One region of the Pannonibacter anstelovis genome, then DNA from elsewhere that is predicted to be linked to it. Evidence: predicted binding sites of a transcription regulator. Region 1 holds the regulator's gene; each other region holds the start of a gene.
What was found. Region 1 encodes LexA, which represses DNA repair genes until DNA is damaged. Its sites were predicted from a motif close to TGTTCNNNNTGTGTTCNG; they were not measured.
Positions count from the first base shown of each region.

Region 1 (6,164 bases):
ACACAGGCGCCAAGGCCGCCGATGGTCTGGAACAGCCAGTCGAGATGGGGGGCTGCGGTTGCCACCAGCCCGCCCATGCGCTCGCGCACGAGGGCAAGCTCCTGCGCCGTCAGGCGCGGCTCCACCCGGCGCTTCACCGGATCAAGGCCATGAAGATGGGCCGAACGGGCCCAGGATGCGGCAATGGGCGAGCGCGCCGCCTGCCCGCTGGCAAGCGCCGCCTCGATGCGGCTCTGATGCTGAGACGTCACCGTCGACATGTCTGGTTCCTCCCGCAAGACTCAGGCCGTAGGCCTCCCGCCCGAAGGAGCAGAAGGCAGGCAGAAGCCCCTGAGGCGGCAGGCACCACTCCCGGCGGGCCTTTGCTGCAAGGACGCGGATCTCTCCCTTCCGCGAACCTCAAGGCCCCCAATGCGCTCCATGCCGCAAGGAAAGACTAGCAGCTTGCACGCCCGCACGCCAACAGCTGATTATGACGCTGCTGGGCGCACCCACACCGCGCAATCGTGGAAGGCCGCGCCGCCGTAGGGCGCGATGGGTTCGGCGCCGATCAGCGTGTTGATGCCATTGCCGTCTTCAAAGGCCGTGTTGGGCCAGATGCCTTCCGACACCACTGTTCCGGGCGCAATCCCTTCCACAAGGCGCAGATGCAGACGCACCTCGCCGCGCCGGTTGCCCAGAATGACGCGCGCGCCATCCTCCAGTCCCGCTGCGGCGGCTTCTTCTGGACGCATCCAGACTTCCGGCCGCCCGCCTTCCTTCTTTGTAGAGCCCGGCGTTTCGGTGAAGCTGGAGTTTAGGAACGATCGGGCCGGCGCCGTCACCAGCCGGAACGGATGCTCCGCATCGGCATTTTCAACCGCGTTCCAGTAGTCCGGCAGCCGCGGCATGGCTGCATGAGCGCCAAAGGGCTTTCCGTCTTCCGGCCGGTTGGGCGCGGCGGTGAAACCCCAGTCCACCTTGAAGTGATACTTGCCATCCGCATGGCCGAAGCCATCAAGATAATGGGCGGTGCGGAAGTCCGGCTGCAGATCCTTCCAGCGCCCGGCTTCCAGCTCCGCAAGCGTGCCATAGCCGGAATTGACAAGCATCCAGTCCACATGCTCGCGGGCGCTCATGTGGAAACCGGGATGATACTTTGCTCCAAGACGCTTCGCCAGTTCATTGATAACGAATATGTTTTCCCGCGCCTCGCCCGGCGATTCCGTGAGCTTCGGGCCAAACAGCATGTACTGATGGCCGCCGCCCCGGTAGATGTCGTCATGCTCCAGAAACTGGGTCGCGGGCAGCACAATGTCGGCATAACGGGCGGTGTCCGTCATGAACTGCTCATGCACCACGGTGAAGAGATCCTCGCGGGCAAAACCCTGCTTCACCAGCGTCTGCTCGGGTGCGACCGAAACCGGATTGGTGTTCTGGATCAGCAGCGCCGTCACCGGCGGGCCGCCAGCCAGCGCCTCCGTGTCACCGGTCAGCACTCGGCCGATGAGGCTCTGGTCGAGGAACCTGGTGCCTGTGCGCAGGGAACTGCCCTCGACCATCGACTTGTCGAGCTTGTAGATCGCCCCGTTGTTGTGAAAGGCCCCGCCTCCCTCATACTGCCAGGAGCCGGCAACGGCAGCGATGCTGGCCGCCGCATGCATGGAGACAGCGCCGTTGCGGCTGCGGGTAAAGCCATAGCCAAGACGGATGAAGGTACGCTTCACCTCGCCGATCATCCGGGCGAGCTGCGTGATCTCTGCAGCCGGAACGCCGGTGATCGCCTCGGCCCATTCCGGCGTGCGGGTGGCAAGATGCGCCTCCAGCTCATCCGGGCAGTCGGTGTAACGGGCAAGATACTCCCGGTCGGCCAGACCGTCACGGAACAGCACATGCATGATGGCACAGGCCAGCGCCGCGTCGCTGCCAGGCTTGAGCACGATGCCTATATCGGCCTGCTTCATCGTTTCCGTGCGGTAGACGTCGATCACGATGATCTTCGCGCCGCGCGTCTTGCGGGCGGTGATGGCGTGGGTCATCACATTCACTTGTGTGGCCACCGCATTGGTGCCCCAGATGATGATCTGGTCCGCCTTCGTCATCTCGCGCGGATCGGGCCCGGCCAGAAGCCCGGTTCCGGCCACATAGCCGGTCCAGGCCGGATTGGTGCAGATCGAGGAAAACTGCTGCGAATAGCCCTTGGCATGGCGCAGGCGATGAATGCTGTCGCGCTGCACCAGCCCCATGGTGCCGGCGTAGTAATAGGGCCAGACCGTCTCCGGCCCGTGCTTGGCCTCCGCCTCCAGAAAACGCGCAGCAATAAGGTCCAGTGCCTCGTCCCAGGTGATGGGCTCGAACCGCCCTTCCCCCTTCGCCCCAACGCGGGCCATTGGCGTCAGCAGCCGGTCCGGATGATAGAGCCGCTCGGCATAGCGGGCGACCTTGGCGCAGATGACACCGGCCGTGTAGGCATTGTCCGCCGCCCCGCGCAGGCGGCCAATACGGCCCTCTGCCGTCACCTCCACATCCAGCGCGCAGGTGGAAGGGCAGTCATGCGGACAGGCGGAATGGGCGGTGATGGTGACAGGCTTGTTCATCTTCGGTCTTTTCGGGGTTCCCGTGGCGCCGCCCCAAAGCGGGATTCCACTTAAGGCAGAGTGAGGCCGCCTGCGGGTCGCAGGCCAGCCGGGAGCAGTGTCGTCTTCGTTTGGCAGCTTTCGGGACACCAGCGCATGAAGTCAAGCCGGGGCATCAGGCAATCGCAAGCCTGGGCCCCTTCCGCCGGAAAAAGGCGAAGCGATGACTGCCCAAGCCCATGCGCCCATTGGCACAAATCAACCCGTCTGATCTCATTGCACAGACCACGAAGCCTGTCCTGTCCAACGCACCGGAGAGGCGGTGGAATTGCATTGACGAGAGCGCAGTTCTGCATGAAAACCGCCAGCCGGCCCCGCAGGACGATGTTTTGTCTTCGAAGCACGTGACAGGAACATCCCGCTAACTCCACCTTAAGACTTGTGGAACACAGTGAGAACAGGTAAGGTACGTTCATGATTTGTACCAGACCCTCCAACGGGGACCTCACATGCTGACGCGCAAGCAACACGAACTGCTGATGTTCATTCATGAGCGCCTGAAGGAATCCGGGGTTCCACCGTCCTTTGACGAAATGAAGGACGCGCTGGACCTGCGGTCCAAGTCCGGCATTCACCGTCTGATCACGGCACTGGAGGAGCGCGGCTTCATCCGCCGCCTGCCCAACAGGGCGCGTGCCATGGAAGTGGTCCGCCTGCCGGATTCGGTCACGCCGGGCCTGTCTTCCCCGCGCGGCAAGGGCTTTGCGCCGTCGGTTATCGAGGGATCGCTCGGCAAGGCACAAGCTCCGGTATCTGCTCCAGCTGTACCGCAGGCCGAAACCGCCCCTCACTTCACCTCCATCCCGGTCATGGGCCGCATCGCTGCCGGTGTTCCGATAGAGGCGATCCAGACCCACAGCCATTCCATCTCCGTTCCGCCGGAATTGATCAGCCGTGGGGAACACTATGCGCTGGAGGTACGCGGCGATTCGATGATCGAAGCCGGTATTCTGGATGGCGACACGGTGCTGATCCGCAAGACCGACACGGCCGAAAGCGGCGACATCATCGTGGCGCTGGTGGACGATGAGGAAGCAACGCTCAAGCGGTTGCGCAAGAAAGGCGCCTCCGTGGCGCTGGAAGCTGCCAACCCGGCCTATGAAACCCGTATCTTCGGCCCCGGCCGCGTGCGCATCCAGGGCAAGCTCGTTGCCCTCTTCCGGCAGTATTGAGCCGCTGGCTCCCGTTCAACAGGCTTGAAGAATGCCGGAGACATTGTCTCCGGCATTTCAGTTTCTGGCAGCATGCGGCCAGCAAACCTGCTTCATAGGCACCAGGCAAGAGCTGCAAAGTGCTTCAGCACATGCGAGCGCAATTCCAGCAAAGACGGGCGGGAGCTGGTTTGGCTTCCGGAATCGCGTGAAAGCAATCAGACTGGGCGCTTGATGCCGTTCTGTTTTCATCGAACGTGCACCACCCGCGATGCGCCAGCCGCGCTAAGCCGTGATTCGAGCAGCTCAGAAGCGTTCGGAGCACATTCCCCTCCAGCAAAAGAAACGCTGGCCTGCCCCCCCCCCTGCGTCAAAACGCATCTTGCCCCAGACGCACCAACGCCGCAGTTAGCGGATAAGAAATTATCCTGATATGCCGCAAGCCGGCAAACACAAGGAGGCCCTCATGCCCATCGAGACATCCGGCCAGTGGCCAGCCCAGTCCCCTGCCCATGTCGGGGTGCGTGGACGTTGCCCGCGTTGCGGTCAGGGGCATCTGTTCAAGGGCTTCCTTACACTCGCCCCGTCCTGTGAAGTCTGTGGCCTTGACTACAGCTTCGCCGATCCGGCGGATGGGCCTGCCTTTTTCGTCATCTGCTTTGCCTGCGTTCCGAGCGTTGCCTTCGCCATGTGGCTCGAAATTGCCTATACGGCGCCCTACTGGGTCCACCTCTTCACAACGCTGCCGCTGCTGCTGCTCACCTGCATTCCGCCCCTCCGCCCTCTCAAGGGCTGGCTGGTGGCAAGCCAGTATATCTACAAGGCTGAGGAAGGCAGGCTGGTGACGGATTCTCCGACGGAAGACATAACGGCAGGACGAGCAAAGCCCGGGCCTGAAATCTGAACAAGACCGCTTCGTGCCAAGTCTGTTGTTTCTAGCAAACCATGCGTTGAAAAGACCAATGCGACGCGTGGGCTTGTCCAACTAACAATAGGTCGAGCTCATCGAGAACCGGCCTTAACCTCCGGAACGGGCCGTGAGGTTTCACCATGCCCTTTCAGCATGAAAGGGATAGCAGCAAGGATCATCAGGCTGAACCACCAGCCCTGCCATGCTCCATGGCTCACAACCGCGACACTATAGGCGACGGCCAGCGTCAATGTGCCAGCAGAAAGCTCGCGCCCCTCCAAGCTTCCTATCGTCCGCAAAAGCATAGCAAGCGCAACGGCGGCAAGCGCAGCGCCTGCTATTCCAAGTTCAAACCAGAGCTGTAACGGAGCGTTATGACTGTGCCCAAAAGCGAGAAGTTTTTTTCTCTCAGGAGTATACGTTGCAGCTTCGGGTAGTTTGTTGGCAGCCTTCGAAGCCTCCACGCCATACCCCAGCCAGACATGCTCAGGCAGCAAATTTGCATACTCTGCCCAGATGAGCCCACGTATGGTCAGCGACCCATACCCGACCTTGTCGTGCACGGCCTGAGGGATCATGCCATTCACATGGCCGACAATGAGTGGCATCAGAACAAAGGTGAGCAACACGCCACAGACTACAATTCTATAGATACCGCGCGGCCAGACAAAAGCAGGAATGATCAAAAGCAGGATCACGAGCACGCCAAGCTGTGCCGACGAGCTTTCGGATTGAAAGCATGACACAGCTGCGAACACCAGCAACACGGCATAGAGCAAGCGGTGGCGCTGCTTCAAGGCAACTAGTATGGCGAACGGCAAGAACATGGAAATGGCGACGGCAGCGCGATTCAAAACGTAGTTCTCAGGATCGGCGCGAAGTTCAGCATTCAGCATGCCACCGGTCAGGAAATGAACGAAAATCAAAACAGCCGTCAGCGGCAGAGAGACTGTAAGCGCGGATCCTATCCGCTTTGCAATACGGTCACGAACCGGAACCGGCAAGGCACAGACACATAGCCACAAAAAACCCGAAGCGACAATCGAGAGGAGAACACCCAGCGCAGAATTCGCCCCTCTTTTCTGTACTTCTACAGGCGCCCAGGCAAGGGAAAGCAGCATGAATGCAGGAAAGGCTAGACCCGTAAGAAGCAAAAAGGACCTAGCCTTCGTACCAATGCCCTCAAACATTGCCCGACCCCGGTAGCACCAAGCAAGCCCGGCGAGAATTACGGTGGCAAGCCCCAGAAACAGCGGCGGAGAAACCCGGGCGACGGTAAGAACAGGCGGAAGTGCTGCAAATACCGATATTAGGAGGAACTCAAGCACCTGTGCAATCTTACCACTCTCCGGTCTAGTGATTTTCGCGGTAGAATTATTCAAAGCGTCAATCCCTTTTTGGAAAGTCTCGTAAGATTACGTCAAAAGAAAAGAAACGGCATCGCCAGTAGTTTTTGGTTCAAGGATTTAGAGAACGGCAGTCAGGAGA
Region 1 is NZ_JBAKBF010000001.1:141,956-148,119, reverse strand. It holds gene V6L75_RS00685 (helix-turn-helix domain-containing protein) at 1-260, opposite strand, end outside; gene V6L75_RS00680 (molybdopterin oxidoreductase family protein) at 471-2,576, opposite strand; gene lexA (transcriptional repressor LexA) at 3,065-3,787, shown strand; gene V6L75_RS00670 (DUF983 domain-containing protein) at 4,233-4,670, shown strand; gene V6L75_RS00665 (O-antigen ligase family protein) at 4,769-6,058, opposite strand; gene V6L75_RS00660 (polysaccharide biosynthesis protein) at 6,143-6,164, opposite strand, start outside.

Region 2 (6,164 bases), on a different contig from region 1:
CTACTGTGGACGGGCAGGTTATCCTGGACGTTCCGGCGGCAGAACACGGGGCAGGTTTCCCGCCGTTCGACCCGACTCATTTTGTCTCGCAGCTGTTCTGGCTGTTCGTCACCTTCCTGGTCTTCTACTGGATCATGAAGAACGTGGCTCTGCCGCGCATCGCGGGCATTCTCGAGGACCGTCACGACCGCATCGCGGGCGACCTGTCGGAAGCCGAGCGCCTGAAGCGGGAGACCGACGAAGCCATTGCCGCTTACGAGCAGGCCCTGTCCGAAGCCCGTGCCCGTGCACGCGGAATTGCACAGGACACCCGTGAGAAGCTCAAGGCTGAAACGGATGCACGCCGCGCCACCGCCGAGCAGGGCCTTGCGGCCAAGCTGGCAGAGGCCGATGCGCATATTTCCGCCATCAAGGACAAGGCTCTGGCCCAGGTTGGTGAGATCGCCAGCGAGACATCTTCCGCCCTGGTGGAAGCTCTGATCGGTGTGGCTCCGGCCAAGGCTGAAGCAGACGCTGCCGTTCAGGCTGCGGCAAAGTAAGGGGTCCGGTCATGGATGCATCATTCTGGGCACTGGTCGGCCTGATCCTGTTCTTTGTCCTGATCGCTTGGCTCGGAATTCCGGCCAAGATCACGGCAGCGCTTGACAGCCGCGCAACCAAGATCCGCACGGATCTGGAAGAGGCCCGCAAGCTTCGTGAAGAAGCTCAGGCGCTTCTGGCCGACTATCAGCGCCGCCGCCATGAGGCGGAAGCGGAAGCTGAAGCAATCGTGGCTGAGGCCCGTGCAGAGGCAGAGCAGCTGACGCTCGAGACCACCCGGTCTCTGGAAGAGCTGATTGCCCGGCGCACCAAGTCTGCCGAAGACAAGATTGCCCAGGCAGAGGCCCATGCCATTGCGGAAGTGAAGGCAAAGGCTGCTGATCTGGCGGTCGCCGCTGCTGAAAGCATGCTGGTTGCAAAGGTGACGGGTTCCGTTGCCGAGGGCCTGACGGCCAAGAGCATCGAGCAGGTCAAGGCTGGCCTCAATTGAAGCCAGACCGGATTACTGATCTCATGAAAGCGGCCCCTGCGGGCCGCTTTTTTGTTGGGTAAAGTGAAGCTCAGTCGCGCACGGCTGCGGCCACGGGCCGGAATGACATGCGGTGCAGGGGGCAGGGGCCAAGTGTGGTCAGGGCAGCGGCATGGGCGGGCACGCCATAGCCCTTGTGCACGGCAAAGCCGTAGCCGGGAAAAAGCCCGTCCGCCCGTTCCATCATACGGTCGCGGGTGACCTTGGCAACGATGGATGCAGCAGCAATGGCAAGGCACCGCCCGTCCCCCTTGATCAGCGACTGCCCGTCCACACCAAGCCCCGGCGGCACATCGCGGCCATCCACGAGGACATAGCTTGCTCTCCGGGACAGACCCGCCACGGCCCGGCGCATGGCGTCCAGCGTTGCGGCACGGATGTTCATCCGGTCGATTGTGGCGGCAGAACTGCTGGCAACGCTGACGAAAGCCGTGGCGCAGATCTCGTCATAGAGGGCATTGCGGCGGCTCTCGGTGAGTTTCTTGGAATCGTTCAGCCCCACCGGCAGGTTTGAGTAGTCGAGGATCACGGCGGCCGTCACGACAGGCCCGGCCCACGGGCCGCGCCCGGCCTCATCTACGCCGCACAGCGCGCCGCCGAAGCGCGCGGCATGTCCAGCTTCAAGCGCGGCATCCAGCGTGTCGCCGAATCGCAGATCAAAAAGGGAGGGGACCTTGCTCATGGAGCGGATCGTGATGATTCCCGGCGGCAATGCAAGAGCAAGGACCTGTTCCGTAACAGATCAGAACAGGGAGAGCTGCACGCCGCCCACCTGCGGCGGAGTGAAAAGCTCCACATTCAGCTTCTTGCGCCGCTGGTTCAGCCCCAGCCGCTTGCAGGCGAGGCTGAAGCGTTGCCCAATCTGCTGGGCATAGGGGCCGAGCCCGCGCATCCGCTGGCCCCATTCGGCGTCATAGTCCTTGCCGCCGCGCATGGACCTAAGAATGTTCATCACATGGCGGTAGCGGTCCGGCCGGTTGCGCAGCAGCCAGTCGCGGAAGAGTTCGGACACCTCCAGCGGCAGGCGCAAGAGGATGTAGCCGGCCTCGGTGGCGCCATGCTCTGCTGCGGCTTCCAACAGCCCCTCGATCTCGCTGTCCGTGAGGGCAGGGATCACCGGCGCCATCATCACGGAAGCGGGAATACCGGCCTCTGACAGACCCTTAAGGGCCGCAAGGCGCCGGTGCGGTGCGCTGGCACGGGGCTCCAGTGTGCGCACAAGATCCTTGTCGAGCGAGGTGATTGACAGCGCCACCTTGGCCAGCCCCTTCTCCGCCATGCGCGACAGGATGTCCGCATCGCGCAGCACCAGCGCCGACTTGGTGACGATGGCGACCGGGTGATTGTAGGTTTCCAGCACAGTGAGGATCTCCCGCATCAGCTTGTAGCGCCGCTCGATGGGCTGGTAGGGGTCCGTGTTGGTGCCAATGGCGATGGTGCGCACCTGATAGCCGGGACGGGCCAGTTCCCGCTCCAGCAGCTCCGCCGCATTGGGCTTGGCAAAGAGCCGCGTCTCGAAATCGAGGCCGGGCGACAGCCCCATGAAGGCGTGACTGGGACGGGCAAAGCAATAGATGCAGCCATGCTCGCAGCCCCGGTAGGGGTTGATCGAGCGGTCGAAGGAAATGTCGGGCGAAGAGTTACGCGTGATGATGGTGCGGGCCTTCTCTTCCTGCACCGTTGTTTTCAAAGGCGGCAGATCGTCCGGCGTTTCCCAGCCATCGTCAAAGCCTTCGCGCTGCTGGCGCTCGAAGCGTCCCGGCATGTTGAGCGCGGCCCCGCGGCCGCGCCGCAGCTCCTCATCGAGGCGCAATGCGGCCATGGCAGCTTCCCGGGTGTCCTGTTCCGTCTGATCAATCCGCGCCATGCTTCAGCGACTCTCCAATGAGAACATAAGCGGAACATTAGCTGAAAATGCAAGCGGGGCAAGGCCTCTCTCGCCAGACCTCCGAAAAGGCGCTACAACCCGTTTCATGATCAGTGTTGTCCTTGCCACACATGACAATGAAGCCCAGCTGGCGCATGCGCTGACGGCCCTTGTGCCGGGCGCGGCGGATGGCCTCGTGCGCGAGGTTCTGGTTGTGGATAGCGGCTCGTCCGATGCCACGCACAAGGTCGCGGATGCGGCCGGTTGCGAGTTCGAGGTTCTGGCGAAGGGGGAGGGGGCACGTTTTGCGCACGGAGCGGCGCTGGCGCGCAAGTCTCCCTGGCTGCTGTTTCTCAATGCCTCCACCGTGCTGGAACACGGCTGGCATCAGGATGTGCAGAATTTTATTGAACGGGTGGAGCGTTCCGGTCAGGCCAACCGCTGCGCTGCTGCTTTCCGGCTGAAACTGGATGCCTTCGGCTTCGGGGCAAGGCTGTCAGAGTTTGGCGCGCTGATCCGCAGCCGCATTCTGGCCATGCCGAATGGCGATCAGGGGCTGTTGATTTCCCGCAGGTTCTACGAGGAACTTGGCGGTCACCGTGATCTGCCGGGCATGGCCGATCTGGACCTCGTCCGCCGCATAGGCCGTAGCCGTCTCCGGCTGCTGCGCAGCAGCGCCATTGCCGGTGAGGCTGGCGGGGAAGCAAGGCCCGGCCTGCGCCAGGCTGCGGCGCGCATGGCTGTTGCGGCCCTGCGTGTACCCCCGGCTCTCGGTGCCCGGCTGCACGGATAAAGCGGCTTCTGCGGCTCTTCTTCAGCTGCGGCCCTGACGCACTCCACGCAGTGTTTCGGCTGGTGTTTCTCCAAAGAGTTCCCGGTAGGCACCTGCCGCCCGGCCAGCGTGAGCAAGACCACAGGACTGCATGAGAGCGGTGACGTTTGCCGGGCTATCCTTGCGGCCGCGCGCGGCCATCAGGTGCTGACGCAGCATGCTGAGCCGCCGCTCCTGAAGCGCCTGCGATATCGTCTGCCCCCTCTCGGCCTGAAAGGCCATTTGCAATGCCCGCAGGCTGTAGCCGCAGGCGCTTGCAAGCCGGGCAAAGTCGATCTGCTCCGCCAGATGGGCATCGATGTAGTCGAGCGCCCGTGACACTTTGCGCCCGGCGCCAGCCAGGTCCTGAGGCGCAGCGCAAAGCCTGTCCCGTGCCGTGCCTGCATGGGTCCACAGCAGCGCATGGGTGGTGGACCAGCCGAGCCGGTTCAGCGCCTCTGCTCCGGCCGGATCGCCGCGCGGGATCTGGTCAGCCAGCCGGGCCAGCGCAAGGACTTGCGCCCCCAGCGTCCGCCCCGGCTCACTGTCGAGCCGCAACTGCGGATCAAAGACGATTTCCTGGGCCACGCTCCCGGTCAGCGCGGCGAACATGTCCTCCACCGCCTGCCGCTCCAGCTTGAGGATCACCTGCCCGCAGCTTCCCTTCCAGCGCATCAGGCTTGGCCTGGTGGGAGAGAGAACGGAGGCCGCGCGTGCGGCTCCTGTTGTGATCATCTGGCTGCCGATGCGAACCTCCGCGCCGCTGGTAAGCGGGATCTGCACCAGAAAGAACCGCTCCAGACAGCCCGGATCAATCTCCACCTCGCCGCCATAGGCAACATAGTTGATGGAGCCGCCGGAAAAGGCGCGGCTGTTGTGGCAGGCGAAGAAGTCGCGGCCATGATCGCGCGGACGCAGGCGATGGGAGCAGAAAATCCGCCCGACCTCCTCCGCCGCCTGATCCACGTCCTGCGTCGCTACCCGGGCATGGCCGGAAAGTGGCATCTGGATCGCTTGCATCTGCATGGCTTGCACCAGCGTTTCTGGCCCGTCCCCCTCGGCTTTTCCGCTCATTGCTGGACCAGTCAGTACAAATGCTAACACCGGAAAGCCGGCGAAGGAAAGCGGTAAACGGCGGTTTTTCGCGCAGTGTATGGAGCCTTTCGCTCAGCGGATAGACGGGAGGGGGCAGAAGCGCGTCTCGTAAGGGCAGACCGGAGACAGGCACGGGGCAGGACCCCGTTACAAGTGCCGCCCGGCTCTGAGGAGAACAGCGCGCCCGCAACGGGCCAGGACGGAGAGAACCAGCATGAAGACCGCCATTGCGAACATGGTTCAGGTGAACACGGAACCCGGCATTACCCGCGCCGGAACCGGCCTTGATGAGGTGGAGTGGAGCATTCTCGGCCATACCTACTGGATGAAATCCGAGGGCGAGGCATGTTTTTCCTTTGAAACGCTGGACCCGCCCGGCACCTTCGTGCCGCCGCATGTCCATCCGACGCAGGATGAATTCATCTATGTGCTGGAAGGCCGTTTCGATCTTTATCTGGGCGGCGAGCACCATGTTGCCAATGCGGGCGATGTGGTGCGCATGCCGATGGGCATTCCGCACGGCTATTACAATCTGACTGACAAGCCCACCCGAGCCATCTTCTGGGTTTCGCCTGCCCGGCGCCTGCGCGAGCTATTCGACAATCTGCACAATGTGGGCGATCCGGCCGAAGTGGTCCGCCGCTCAACCCTGAGAGAGGTTCACTTCCTGCGCCCCGATGAGATGGCCTTTGATCCGCTGACCCTGAAGATCTGACGCCTCTCCAGTCAACGGGAAAAATCAGGCGTCCGGTGCGGCCGGAGCAGTCCGGCCCGCCGTGCGGGACAGGAGATTTCGATCATGACCAAACGCAAACAGGTCTGCGTCATCGGCGCGGGCGTGAGCGGGCTTGCCGCCGCGCATGCCTTCAAGGAGCAGGGGCATGTGGTGACCGTGCTGGAGCGCAGCCACGAGCTTGGCGGCGTCTGGGCGCCGCACCGCTCCTATCCCGGCATCCGCACCCAGAGCCCGAAGGATTTGTACCGCTACACGGATGCCGCCATGCCGGAGGAGTATCCGGAGTGGCCGTCCGGGGCGCAGGTGCATGCCTATCTGGAAAGCTACGCCCGAGCGAAGGCGCTGCTGCCGCTGATCCGTTTCAACACTACAGTTACGGCCCTGTCCCGGCGGGATGGCGGCGGCTGGTGGGTGGAGACGGCGGAGGGCCGCACCGGCTATGACTTCGTCACCATCGCCAGCGGCGTCTTCAGCGACCGTAATGAACTGATCCATCCGGGCATGGACGAATTCAGGGCAGGCGGCGGGCATATCCTGCATTCCAGCGAATACACCGACCCGGCACTGGTGAAAGGCCGCAAGGTGG
Region 2 is NZ_JBAKBF010000002.1:125,533-131,696, forward strand. It holds gene V6L75_RS03390 (F0F1 ATP synthase subunit B) at 1-539, shown strand, start outside; gene V6L75_RS03395 (F0F1 ATP synthase subunit B family protein) at 551-1,030, shown strand; gene V6L75_RS03400 (ribonuclease HII) at 1,101-1,751, opposite strand; gene V6L75_RS03405 (PA0069 family radical SAM protein) at 1,812-2,936, opposite strand; gene V6L75_RS03410 (glycosyltransferase) at 3,043-3,729, shown strand; gene V6L75_RS03415 (AraC family transcriptional regulator) at 3,751-4,773, opposite strand; gene V6L75_RS03420 (cupin domain-containing protein) at 5,057-5,557, shown strand; gene V6L75_RS03425 (flavin-containing monooxygenase) at 5,642-6,164, shown strand, end outside.
Region 2: a site for LexA is predicted at 2,956-2,973, ahead of V6L75_RS03405 (PA0069 family radical SAM protein). Genes of this name have one in related genera too.

Region 3 (6,164 bases), on a different contig from region 1:
CCGCAACGCTCTGCTCTTCGATGGCCGTGATCTGGCCGACACCGTGAGCGGGATAAACGATATGTTCGCCAGTCTTGAAGCCCTGACGCTGCGCGGTCTTCTTGGTGGGGGTTGCCATACGCTTCGTAACTCCTGCGCAGTTACGGCTGAATGAGCCGTACCGGGCCGCCACGGGGCGGACCGTTGTTCCTGTGGTAACGCAAACCGGACCGGAACCTGCTCACGCATGAGCACCGGACCTGTCTGTACGTCTTGGGTGGTCAGCCGCCGGTGCTCGCCGGTTCGAACGGGCCGCATTTCACATGTGCATGGCTGCGGAGAAACCTGATCTCGCGCACGATCCAGCGGTGGACTGCGACCATAAAAAAACCTCCAGGGGGAGGGGGTGAACCAAGACTGCGACGACTACTTGAACAACCTATCACAAAAACGCAAAAAACCAAAGCAGAAAGCGACCGGGTGTTATGCCGGCCGCTCTGGCAACTTGCTTCCGTATCGTAACCTGCAGGCTTCCGTCATGCTTCAGGTCAAGGATTTCGCGCTTTTGACAAGGCTGAGGGATGCTGACGCATCAAGCCTTGCGATGGCTCAGGCGCCGTCCGGACCGTTGGGCGAGAAGTGCGTTTCCAGCTTGTTCTTGACGCCGTCAAACTCAGGTGCCTCGGGAAGGGCATCCTTCTTCTCGGTGATGTTGGGCCACTTTGCCGCATATTCGGCGTTGAGCTCGATCCACTTCTCAAGGCCCGGCTCGGTGTCCGGCAGAATGGCTTCGGCCGGGCACTCCGGCTCGCATACGCCGCAATCGATGCATTCGTCCGGATTGATGACGAGCATGTTCTCGCCCTCGTAAAAACAATCGACCGGGCAGACTTCGACACAGTCGGTGTACTTGCACTTGATGCAGTTGTCAGTGACGACGTAGGTCATCGCGTTCCTCTTGATGGCGCTGGCTGTGTCAGCCGGTCCTCGCGCCGTCTCCCTCAGCTACGGCGGACCGGCAGAACCTGCTTCCCGTTTCAGGGCCGTTGCCTACCGCTTTTGCCCCTTTGAGGCAAGCACAGTAAGGGCACGAAGGGCTTGGCGGAAGAAAAGCGCATGCGTCCTTTTGCCTGTCCGGGGATCAACTTACTCAGGATCATCAAGGCCGGAGTGAAAAGCGTCCATGCGGCGCCGGTCGCGTTTGGTGGGGCGGCCCGAGCCAGGCTCACGCTGTGCGGGGGCAATGGGCACCTCCTCACGCGGCGCGGGCGGCGGGGTCAGGTCCTTGTAGAGAAGCTGTGCTTCCGGGGCAGGGCCCCTCCGCGTTCCGAGACCGGCAACTTCCAGCACCAGCACCCGGCGTTCCAGGGTGATGGTCAGGACATCGCCAAGGCGGATGGCCTTGCTGGCGCTGTCGATCTTCTCACGGTTGACGCGCACATGGCCGCCGGCGGCCAGTTTCTGGGCCAGGGTGCGGGATTTCGTCACCCTGGCAAACCAGAGCCACTTGTCGATCCGCTGCGAGGCGGACGGCCCCGCGTACGGGGCCGTGTCTGATGTGCCTTTGGCGCTCAGGACTTGCCTTTTTCCATGTTGGCCTTCAGAGCCAGCAGGGCTGCGAAAGGCGAGTTCGGATCAATCGGCTTTTCGGGGCGCGGCGCGCGGTCACGCTGGCCGGCATGACCCTGACCCTGCTTCTGACCCTGATGCTGCGGCTTGCCGCCCTTGCCGCCGTCGCGCCGGTCATCACGTCTGTCATCACGGCGGCCTTCGCGGTTGCCGTCACGGTTTCCGCGATGCTCTCCGCCAGAGCGGTTACGGCCGCCTTCAGCGCCCTCACCTTCGCCGCGCTTGCCCTGCTGCGGACGGCCACGGCCGCCCTTGTTGCGGTCACCGCGGTCACCACCGCCACGGCGCTCGCCAGCTTCACCACCCTGACGCGAACGCCCGCCGGTGCGGCCTGGGCGCCAGATGTCGATGGTGACGGTTTCAGTGGCAACGGCGGCAGCTTCGCCAGCGTCAGCCGTCTCCGCTTCAGCCTCAGGTGCAACCGGCTCTGCGCCTGCTTCGGTCTCTGCCGGAGCTTCGGCTGCGGGTTCTTCTACAGCAGCTTCCGCTTCCGCAGGAGCGGCTTCGGCCGGGGCCGTTTCGGCAGGCGCGGCTTCGACTGTCACGCTGGCCACGGGAGCGGCTGCCACCGGACGCTCGATCTCGCGCTTTTCGTTGCGGTAGCCGAGGGACTTCAGGATTTCTGTAAAGTCATCGCCCGCGCAGCCCAGCAGCGAGGTCATCGCGACGGTGACGGTGAAGCCGCCGCCCTGCGCAATGGCGCCATCGGGCGGGGTGACGCTGGCATCCAGCGGCTTCCAGGCGATCAGCGGACGGATGAGGTCCGCCAGACGCTCCAGAATGTCGACACGCACGGCGCGCGGGCCGCAAACGCGGAAGCCGACGACCTTGTAAAGCGCCTTGTCGATCTGCGGATCGACGGTAATGGACGTGCGGCCCGAAGCCGAAAGCTGCGGCAGTTCCACGAGGCCAGGCATGTCGGGCGAACCGTGCTTCAGCGCCCAGAGCTGGGCCAGAAGCTGGCTGGGGGCGGGCTTCAGCAGCGCCGGGACATAGATGTTGTAGGCACCAAAGCGGACGCCGAGCTTGCGCAGCGAGGCGCGCATGTCCTGATCGAGCTGGCGCACGTCATTGGCCACATCCTGGCGCTCCAGAATGCCGAGCGCTTCATAGATGCGGTAAGCGATGCCGCGGGCAAGTCCTTCCAGCCCTTCGGCGTCCTTCAGGTCGATCAGCGGCTTCAGCAGGGTTCCGACATGGGCCTTGACCCAAAGGTCAACGCGGGCCTGCACCCGGTCACGGGCAGGGCCGGTCAGGTGTTCGTCTGCCAGAAGCACAAAGCCGGGCACCAGCGCGTCGTCACCGGCAGTGAGACGGGCGACGGGTTCACCCTGCCAGCGGATGGTGCCATCCGTGCTCAGGACGAAATCTTCATTGGGCGCACGCGAGAGCCGGTCGGAACGGGCTTCAATCTCGCTGGCCAGGGCCTTCTGGGCTGCTGCGCGTACGGCCTTCCCTTCCGGGCTGTCCGCAACCGCATCCGGCGCGAACCGGAACCCCTGCAGGCGGCCGATGTGCTGGCCCTCCACAAGGACGTCCCCAGTCTGCGTGATTTCCGCTTCCAACATGGCGTTCTCTCTCAAACGTCTCATCAATACGCTTGTCCGCCTGTCCACGAACCGCTGAGTTAAACGGTCATGCAGGGCGTCCGACAATCTGTCTTCAATGCCTCGGGTGACGCCCTGCCAGTGAACAGGGTCCTTCAGCCATTCGGCACGGTTTGCCACGAAAGTCCAGGTGCGGATGTGCGCAATCCGGTTCGCAAGAGTGTCGATATCACCATCCACCCTGTCTGCGAAAGCCACTTGACGCTGAAACCAGTCTTCATCGACCACCCCGTTGCGCACGAGCAACGTGTATAGGTGGATAAGCAGGTCTCCGTGGTTAGCCGGGGCTATCTTGCGATAGTCCGGCACCTGGCAGACATCCCAAAGCAGCGCCACCCGTGCGGGGGAGGACGCCATGTCGCGGATGCCGTGATCCTTTGCGGCATATTCGAGGGCCTGCGCATCGTCGGCGGCTGGCGCACGGGCCAGTCCATCTTCGCGCGGCGGCAGGTCCAGTGTGTCACGCAGGCTGGAAATCGACGTGAAATCAAGCTGCGTGTTGCGCCACTGGAAAACTTTTAATGCATCGAACCGGTGGCTCTCGATCATCTCCACCAGATCATCGGACAAGGGATCGACGCGGCCCGTCACCCCGAAGGAGCCGTCGCGCATGTGGCGCCCGGCGCGCCCGGCGATCTGACCCATCTCGGCGGGGCTGAGATTGCGGTATTGATAGCCGTCGAATTTGCGGTTTCCGGCAAATGCGATGTGGTCCACATCCAGGTTGAGGCCCATGCCGATCGCATCGGTGGCGATCAGATAGTCCACGTCGCCGTTCTGGAACAGCTCGACCTGCGCGTTGCGGGTGCGCGGGCTGAGCGAGCCCAGCACCACTGCTGCACCGCCGCGCTGGCGCCGGATCAGCTCGGCAATCGCATAGACCTCGCTGGAGGAGAAGGCGACGACCGCAGAACGGGCCGGCAGGCGGGAAATCTTCTTGGAGCCTGCATAGGTCAGTACCGACATGCGCGGCCGTGTCACCACATTAAGGCCGGGAATGAGCTTTTCCAGCAGAGGGCGGGCGGTCGCAGAGCCCAGCAGCAGCGTTTCGGAGCGGCCGCGCAGGTTCAGGATGCGGTTGGTGAAGACGTGGCCGCGCTCCATGTCTGCGGCCAGCTGCACCTCGTCGATGGCGACAAACTCGGTATTGAGGTCGAGCGGCATGGCCTCGACCGTCGAAACCCAGAAGCGCGGCGCCTTCGGGACGATCTTCTCTTCGCCCGTGATCAGGGCAACGGCGGCCTCGCCTGCACGCTCCACCAGACGGCCATAGACCTCGCGCGCCAGCAGGCGCAGCGGCAGGCCAATGAGGCCTGAGGGCTGCGCCAGCATCCGCTCGATGGCGAGATGGGTCTTGCCGGTATTGGTCGGGCCCAGCACCGCGGTAACGGTTCTGGACCGGGCGGCCGGCGGCAAGGTCATGATCTGGATCGGAGGCATCGCGCGGAGTGCTTCGTTCGGCCGGGTGTCTTGGCCCTCACCAAGGTCAGGGCGTGCGGAAGGCTGTCTAGCATAGGGCCAGCACCCTGTCCCTCACGATTTTCGGCCCCGCTTCTAGCGCAGGGTGATGGCTGAATCAGGGCGGCAGATCGGGGTGGAGGAACGAGTCTGGAACAAAGGCTGATCGAATCGCAGACAAGCCCTGAGTCTGTTTTTGTTCCCTACGACATGTGGTTTCCGGCAAGGAGGTGGCTACGAAATCCTGAATCTGACCAAGGATTTACGGCGGGCAGGGGGCGGTTTTCCGGAATCGCGTCAAGCTCAGGAAATCGTGCAGATCAGGTTAACCGGATCAGCAATTTTCATGAGGCCGGTCGAAACTTTCAGCACCAAAGCGGAACGACTCATGCACGAATCGCTGTCCGTTATGCGTTTTTGTTTTGTTCGTACGACAGTTTGTAGTGTTCAGGCGGCAGGGCTACGAAATAGCGGTAGGGGAACGTAACTGGTTGCTCCTGGCAACCAGTTGAACCAGGTAAAAAGTAAAGAATTATGTCCCATTATGGGGCGTTTGATTGTTGAGCTGGCGCAGGCGAATAGGTCAAGAGTGTTGGCTCTTTTCTTTGCCCTCATCCCTTTGTATGACTCATGCGCTTTCATATTGGGGAGGTATGGGCTTGGCCATCCGTAAGATTCTCGTTGCTAACAGATCTGAAATCGCTATCCGCGTGTTCCGTGCCGCGAATGAGCTCGGGCTGAAAACCGTCGCCATCTTTGCCGAGCAGGACAAACTGGCGCTTCACCGCTTCAAGTCCGACGAGGCCTATCAGGTCGGCAAAGGCCTCGGCCCGATCGAGGCCTATCTGTCCATCGACGAGATCATCCGGGTTGCCAAACTCTCGGGCGCCGATGCCATCCATCCCGGCTATGGCTTCCTGTCGGAGAGCCCGGAGTTTGCCGAGGCCTGCGCCCAGAACGGCATCATCTTCATCGGCCCGCAGCCCGAGACCATGCGCCGGCTTGGCAACAAGGTGGCGGCGCGCAACCTTGCCATCGAGGCGGGGGTGCCCGTCATGCCGGCCACCGATCCGCTGCCGGATGATATCGAGGAGATCAAGCGGCAGGCGGATGGTATCGGTTATCCGGTGATGCTCAAGGCTTCCTGGGGCGGCGGCGGCCGCGGCATGCGCGTCATCCGCGACGAGGCGACGCTGGTGCGCGAAGTGGTCGCAGCCAAGCGCGAGGCGAAGGCTGCCTTCGGCAAGGACGAGATCTATCTGGAGAAGCTGGTCGAGCGCGCCCGCCATGTGGAGGTGCAGATCCTCGGCGATTCGCACGGCAATCTGGTGCATCTGTTCGAGCGCGACTGCTCCATCCAGCGCCGTCACCAGAAGGTCGTGGAACGCGCCCCGGCACCGTATCTCTCTGAGGCTCAGCGGCAGGAGCTGTGCGGCTATGGCCTGAAAATCGGTCAGGCGGTGAATTACTGCGGTGCCGGTACGGTCGAAT
Region 3 is NZ_JBAKBF010000007.1:12,709-18,872, forward strand. It holds gene V6L75_RS12100 (CarD family transcriptional regulator) at 1-118, opposite strand, end outside; gene fdxA (ferredoxin FdxA) at 589-927, opposite strand; gene V6L75_RS12110 (RNA-binding S4 domain-containing protein) at 1,126-1,554, opposite strand; gene V6L75_RS12115 (helicase-related protein) at 1,551-4,637, opposite strand; gene pyc (pyruvate carboxylase) at 5,333-6,164, shown strand, end outside.
Region 3: a site for LexA is predicted at 4,814-4,831, ahead of V6L75_RS12115 (helicase-related protein). Genes of this name have one in related genera too.